2 regions of the Caballeronia sp. LZ065 genome follow, and region 1 is predicted to be linked to the other one. Evidence: riboswitches for the same ligand, from Rfam matches in the RefSeq annotation. Region 1 holds a riboswitch; the other holds the start of a gene.
The links. A riboswitch is a leader RNA that binds a small molecule or an ion and turns the genes downstream of it on or off. The one in region 1 is predicted to bind thiamine pyrophosphate.

Region 1 (3,569 bases):
CTTGCCGTTGTCGTAGAAGTCGACGTTCGGCCCGCCAGGCAGCGCGTGAACGAAATGAACCTGGGGCTGTGTGACGCCGATCTCCTTGCCCAGATCGTCCGAACTGCCGCCGCAAGCGGACAGCACGGAGGCAACGGCGGCGAGCGCGGCTGCGGTGCGGATGAGCTTCATGATTCCACCTTCCTTGTTGTAATCGACCACCTCGTTATGCGGATCGATACGCGCGAACGTCGAAATGTCTACCCCTTCCATCTCGCGGACCGACCTTCTGTTTTCCTTCCTTGCCGGTTTCGGCGGCGCAAGCCAGGCCGCGCATTCCGGTGCCAGCAATGAGCAATGCCCATGCCCCGGGTCGGTGCGCGCGGCTCGCATACGCGATGCGGGCCCTTGCGTGACAAGGCTTCGGGATTAGTTAGAGGAATTGTTCGGAAGAGCCGGGCAGGAACGCGCGTGCGGCTGCCGACTTCACGCGTCGTACCGCACGGAATGGTGGTTTTTACACAATGCAAGCGTTCAGCGCAGCCCGCGCCGGCGGTGATCGAACCAGAACGACAGCCCGACCGACAGCAGGATCACGACGGTGGCAATGACCGTCCAGCGCGTGACGATCTCACCCAGCAGCAGCGCGCCGAGCAGCACGGCCACGACCGGATTCACATACAGGCAACTGGTCGCGACGATCGTGCTGGTATGGCGGATGAGGAAGTTGTAGGCGACATAGGCGACCATCGAACCGATCAGCATCAGGTACAGGAACGAGACGCCCGCGCCGAGGCTGACATGCGTCAGGCGTTCTCCGGCGGCGAAGGCGATGCCCGTCGCAATGAGCCCGCCCAGCCCGATCTGCAGCGCCGTGGACATCAGCAGGTCGGTCGGCTGCGGCAGGCGGCCCGCCAGATGCGCGCCGCCTGCCCAGAAGATCGCGGCGCACAGGATGGCGAGCGTGCCGACCGTGGAACTCGCCGAAGGATCGCCGTGATTCAGCAACACGATGCCGATCAACCCGAGCGCCACCGCGAGCCATTCGCCGCGCGCGACGCTCCGCCCCGACAGCGCGGTGAAGAGGGTTGCAAAGAGCGGCACGGTGGCGACCATCACGGCGGCGGTGCCGGTGCCCACGGTGCCCATGCCGTAGGCCATCATTCCGCTCGACAGACCCTCGAGCAAGGTGCCGACGATCGCCGCATTGCGCACTTCGCGCGCACTGGGCCACACGGCCTTGCGATGCACGGCGAGTGCGAAGAGCCCGACACCCGCGCACAGGTTGCGCAGGCCGCCGAGCAACAGCGGCGGAAACGATTCGAGCGCGAGATGAATGCCGAGATACGTCGAGCCCCACACGAGATAGACGACGGCCAGCGCAAGCACGACCTGCCCCTTGAAGGAGCGCGGCGCACGGAACGGAAAACGATCGGGAAAACTGAATGGCAGGCGCGGCGGCGGAAGCGCGGACATGCGTTACTCCGCGACGGCTGCGCGCCGGATCGATGAAACAAAAACCGGCGAAAGCGCTGCGGCGAAAACCAGACTCAACGGCATGGCGGAACGAGGAAAAGCGGGATAGACGGAGTACGCAGGAAGGTCCGCAAACGCCCCGGGAAAACCCGGAATTTGCGGCGCCCGCCATTATGCAGTAAGCGCCCTGCCCGTTCGAAGGATTTCGCCGATGGTTGCCAAGACGCCACGCCGCGGTGTAATGTCACGGCTGCTAACGCGGGGGTCCTGCGTTGCGCATCGCGGTTTGGCCGGCCTGACAGGGCCGAACCGCTTCGTGCGGCGTGGGTGAGAAATACCCTTTGAACCTGATCTGGATAATGCCAGCGCAGGGAAGCGTTCGGGCTCCATGGCCTGCCGCATCCGGCCACCTCTTCCGAGCCCGTTCCTTTCCATCTCGTTCCTCCTGTCTAGCTCCTGAGTCAGCCCGGGCAGCGTCATCGCTCGTGCTGAAAAAATATCGTCCCTATTGCTTCGCATGGGACGGAAGCAAGCGCGCGAGCGCTCACTTCTGTCACAAGGAGAAACAGCACATGAATGCCAATCCCAAGTTCCTGTCCGAAAACGCCGTCGTCGACGCCGCCGCCATCGCGCCGCTGCCGAACTCGCGCAAGGTCTACGTCACCGGTTCGACGCCCGACATCCGCGTGCCGATGCGCGAAATCAGCCAGTCCGATACCCCCGACGGCTTCGGCGGCGAGAAGAATCCGCCGGTCTACGTGTACGACACGTCCGGCCCGTACACGGACCCGGATGCGAAGATCGACATCCGTTCGGGATTGCCCGCGCTGCGCGGCGCATGGATCGAACAGCGCGGCGACACGGAAGCACTCGCCGGCCTCTCCAGCGACTTCGGCCGCGAGCGCGCCGCCGACGCGAAGACCGCCGAACTGCGTTTTCCCGGCCTGCATCGCCAGCCGCGCCGTGCGCTCGCCGGCAAGAATGTCTCGCAGATGCACTACGCGCGCGCCGGCATCATCACGCCGGAGATGGAATACATCGCGATCCGCGAAAACCAGCGGCGCGCCGAATACCTCGAGAGCCTGAAGCAGAGCGGCCCGAACGGCGAGAAGCTGGCCGCCATGATGGGCCGCCAGCATCCGGGCCAGGCGTTCGGCGCGGCGGCGTTCGGCAAGGACGCGCTGAAGGCGATCACGCCCGAGTTCGTGCGCGAGGAAGTGGCCCGCGGGCGCGCCATCATCCCGGCGAACATCAATCACCCGGAAAGCGAGCCGATGATCATCGGCCGCAATTTCCTCGTGAAGATCAACGCGAATATCGGCAATTCGGCGGTGACGTCGTCAATCGGCGAGGAAGTCGACAAGATGACCTGGGCGATCCGCTGGGGCGGCGACACCGTGATGGACCTCTCCACCGGCAAGCACATCCACGAAACGCGTGAGTGGATCATCCGCAATTCGCCGGTGCCGATCGGCACGGTGCCCATCTACCAGGCGCTCGAAAAGGTCAATGGCCGAGCGGAAGACCTGACCTGGGAAATCTTCCGCGACACGCTCATCGAGCAGGCGGAACAGGGCGTCGACTATTTCACGATCCACGCCGGCGTGCGTCTGCAATACGTGCCGCTGACCGCCAACCGGATGACGGGCATCGTGTCGCGCGGCGGCTCGATCATGGCGAAATGGTGTCTCGCGCATCATCGCGAGAGCTTCATCTACGAGCACTTCGAAGACATCTGCGAAATCATGAAGCAGTACGACGTCTCGTTCTCGCTCGGCGACGGCCTGCGTCCCGGCTCCATCTACGACGCCAACGACGAAGCCCAGCTCGGCGAACTGAAGACGCTCGGCGAACTCACGCAGGTGGCGTGGAAGCACGACGTTCAGGTGATGATCGAAGGTCCGGGCCACGTGCCGATGCAGCTCATCAAGGAGAACATGGATCTCCAGCTGCAATGGTGCGACGAGGCGCCCTTCTACACGCTCGGGCCCTTGACGACGGACATCGCGCCGGGCTATGACCACATCACGTCGGGCATCGGCGCGGCGATGATCGGCTGGTTCGGCACGGCGATGCTGTGCTACGTCACGCCGAAGGAGCATCTCGGCTTGCCG
Region 2 (3,569 bases), 1.6 Mb from region 1:
GGTGGCTTCGTCAAGGAACAGGAAATCCGGCTTGTGCAGCAGCACGCGCGCCGCGGCCAGGCGTTGCTGCTCGCCCGGCGACAGGCTCCGCGCCCAATGCGCACTTTCTTCGAGCCGATCCACATACGACCCGAGATTGCAAAGACGCAGCGCCTCGCGGGTTTCTTCGTCGCTGAACGTGCCGCCCGGCGACGGATACGCCAGCGCCGCACGCAGCGTGCCGATCGGCAGATAGCTCACTTGCGGGATGAACATCATCTTCGCGTCGACGGGCGCGTCGATGGTGCCGTCGCCGAACGGCCACAGGCCCGCGAGCGCCCGCATCAACGTGCTCTTGCCCGATCCCGATGGCCCGACGACCAGCCAGCGCGAGCCCGGCTCCACCGACACGTTCGCCACCCGCGACAACGGCGTGCCGTTCGGCAGCGCGAGCGTGAGATCCTGGGTCGTGAGCGAGGGCGTGCTCGTGTAGTGCAGGTTGATGCCGCCGCGCTCGGTGGCCGGCGAGTTTTCCTCGCGGATATGCGTGGAGCGCATCACGCGCTTGAATTCACGCAGACGATTCACCGTGGCGCGCCATTCGACCAAGGTCGAATAACTGTTGATGAACCAGGAAAACGAATCGCTGACCGTGCCGAACGCCGATGAAATCTGCATCAGCACGCCAAACGAGAACGCGCCCGCGAAGTAGCGCGGTGCCGCGACCATGATCGGAAAGATGATGGCGATCTGGCCATAGAAGCTCAGCACGAAGGTCATGCGCTTCGTGTACTTCATGATCAGCCACCAGTTGTCGCGAATGCGCTGGAAGATGGACTTGGCGTTTGCCGTTTCGGTCGTGATGCCGTCGTAGAAGGCGATCTGCTCGGCGTTCTCGCGCACACGGATCAGTCCGAAGCGAAAGTCCGCCTCCACCTTCTGCTGCTGGTAATTGATCGACACCAGCGGATGCCCGACCTTCTGGATGATCAGCGAGCCCAGGATCGCGTACAGCGCGGCGGCCCAGACCATGTAGCCCGGAATCGTGATCGGCGTGGCGCCGAGCGAGAAGGTCAGCGCGCCTGCGAGGGTCCACAGGATGGTGATGAAGGTGACCAGCGTGACGAGCGTCGAGAGCAGGTCGAGCGAAAGTGAAAGCGTCGTGGTCGCGAAGGATTGCAGGTCGTCGCTGATACGCTGGTCAGGGTTGTCGGCGAGCCGGTCGCGTTCGATACGGTAGAACGCCTTTTCGCCGAACCATTGTTCGAGATACTTGTTCGTCAGCCATTGACGCCAGCGGAACGCCAGCATCTGCCGCAGATATCGTCCGTACACCGCGAGCAGGATGTACGCGAAGGCGAGGCCGGTGAAGATCAGCAGCAGGTGGGGGAAATCCTTGACGTTCTTGTTCTGCAGCGCGTTGTAGAAGTCCGCGTTCCAGCTGTTGAGCCGCACGTTGATCCACACGACCGTCATGTTGATCGCGATGATCGCCACGAGCAGGCCCCACGCGAAGCCGCGTTCCTCGGAAACCCAATAGGGCTTGATGAGGCTCCACGCCGAGACTTCGTCGGCTTTCTGCTGAGTATTTTCGGTACGGGTGTCGATCATGAGCTTCCTGCCGATGCGCCCTTGGGGCGGCGATTGTTGCGTGGTCGCGCGACGGGCTTGCTGCGCGGTGCGGCCGGCTGCGGCCTGGCCTTGTCTTCCGGGCAGCCAGTTTCGGGCCTGCAAATTGTTCCGGGTCTGCCTTAATGCTCACTTAATTTCGCGCGCGCGCCAGCTGAACCATGTTCGCGGCATTGTGCCAGAGTGCCGCTGCGCAGGAAAAAAGCAGGGCGCAATCCCGGTTTGCAGCGCATTCGCCTTTCATGGTCTAATGACCTTCGACGAAACAGGGGTGCTTCGCATGCATCGACGGCCGGAACCGGCCCTCACGCAGCGAGGCTGAGAGAGACCCTTTGCACCCGATCCGGGTAATACCGGCGAGGGAAGTTTCCGGAGAACGCGCGACACCCGCGCCATTCCTCCAGTTTCTTCCGCACCTTGTCTTTTTCCGTCCGGCGCGCATTCGCAGCCGGGCCGGTCTCTCCACCCATGTCGTCCTTGTGATGTGCCGCAGCGCCTGCACAGACGGATCGGGCCATTCTGCCTTTCTCCTTCTGATGCAGCGTCAAGCATAGGCCTCGTATGCGCGCTTCATATGCCGTGCCGGCCGATAGGAGACATCGAATTGAACAGAATCCATCAGACCGCCGGCCCCCAGGCGGATTTCGCCGTGATTGGCGGCGGGCTCGTCGGCCGGCTCGTGGCCTGGCAGCTCGCGGGCGCGGGGCATCAAGTGAGTCTTTTCGAGCGCGGCGACGCGCTCGGCACGCAGTCGGCCGCCTGGGTGGCCGCCGCGATGCTGGCGCCGCTCGCCGAGGCCGCCAGCGCGGAACCGCTCGTGGTCGGGCTCGGCGCGGCATCGCTCGAACGCTGGCCGGGGCTCATCGCGCAGTTGCCCGAGCCGGTCTTCTTCCAGCGCAACGGTACGCTCGTCGTCTGGCATGGCGCGGATCGCGCCGAGGCGCCCTTGCTCGAACGCCGGTTGCGCGCCAACTCGCCCGCCGGCTTGCTCGACGGCGGCTTCATCAAGCTGGCCGGCGCCCAGGTCGCGCAGGCGGAACCGGCGCTCGGCTCGCGTTTCGTGCAAGGCTGGCTGCTGCCGAACGAAGGTCAACTCGATAACCGCCAGGCGCTCGCCGCATTGGCCGCCGGACTCGCGGCGCGCGGCGTGCGCACGCACTGGAACACCTGCGTCGATGCCATGCCCGACGCGCGCTGGATCATCGATTGCCGCGGCCTTGGCGGCAAGCCCGCCTGGCCCGCGCTGCGCGGGATTCGCGGCGAGGTGGCGCGGGTGCACGCGCCGGGCATCGGGCTGTCGCGGCCGGTGCGGCTGCTGCATCCGCGCTATCCGCTCTATATCGCGCCGAAGCAGGACGATCTGTACGTCATCGGCGCGACTGAAGTCGAAGGCGAGGACATGTCGCCGGTGAGCGTGCGGTCCGCGCTCGAACTGCTGAGCGCCGCGTTCGCCGTGCATCCGGGTTTTGGCGAGGCGCGCATCCTCGAACTCAACGCCCACTGCCGGCCGACCTTGCCGGATCACCGGCCAGCCATCGTCTGGGACGGAGCGCGGACCGTGCGCGTGAATGGGCTGTATCGGCACGGCTTCATGATCGCGCCCGAAGTCGCGGACACCGCGTGCCGGCTGGCGGAAGCCCTCATCGCCGGCGAAGTGGCCAGCCACGCGAGCTTCGACGAACATCGTCACGCCGCGCGCTGGCCGGAACTGCTGCACGCCGCCGCTGTCTCCACGCCGGCGCTGTCGCACTAGACAAGAGACGAAAGCCATGAACATCCACATCAATCAGCGCGCCTTTGAGCTGCCCGACGCCGCCACCGTGGGCGAGGCGCTTGCCGCGTTCGGCGCGAGGCCGCCGTTCGCGGTCGCGCTCAACGGCCAGTTCGTCGCGCGTGGCGAGCACGCCATCCGTACGCTTTCCGCCGGCGACCGGCTCGACGTCGTGTCGCCCGTCGCGGGC

Region 2: linked by a shared signal. The riboswitch ahead of QCE63_RS13750 (FAD-dependent oxidoreductase) and the one ahead of thiC (phosphomethylpyrimidine synthase ThiC) in region 1 are both predicted to bind thiamine pyrophosphate.

The regions. Positions count from the first base shown of each region.
Region 1 covers NZ_JARUXV010000001.1:1,326,207-1,329,775, reverse strand. The annotation lists gene QCE63_RS06045 (DUF4397 domain-containing protein) at 1-171, opposite strand, end outside; gene QCE63_RS06040 (EamA family transporter) at 514-1,455, opposite strand; TPP riboswitch at 1,706-1,847, shown strand; gene thiC (phosphomethylpyrimidine synthase ThiC) at 2,028-3,569, shown strand, end outside.
Region 2 covers NZ_JARUXV010000001.1:2,974,745-2,978,313, reverse strand. The annotation lists gene QCE63_RS13755 (ABC transporter ATP-binding protein/permease) at 1-1,590, opposite strand, end outside; TPP riboswitch at 1,866-1,990, shown strand; gene QCE63_RS13750 (FAD-dependent oxidoreductase) at 2,213-3,361, shown strand; gene thiS (sulfur carrier protein ThiS) at 3,378-3,569, shown strand, end outside.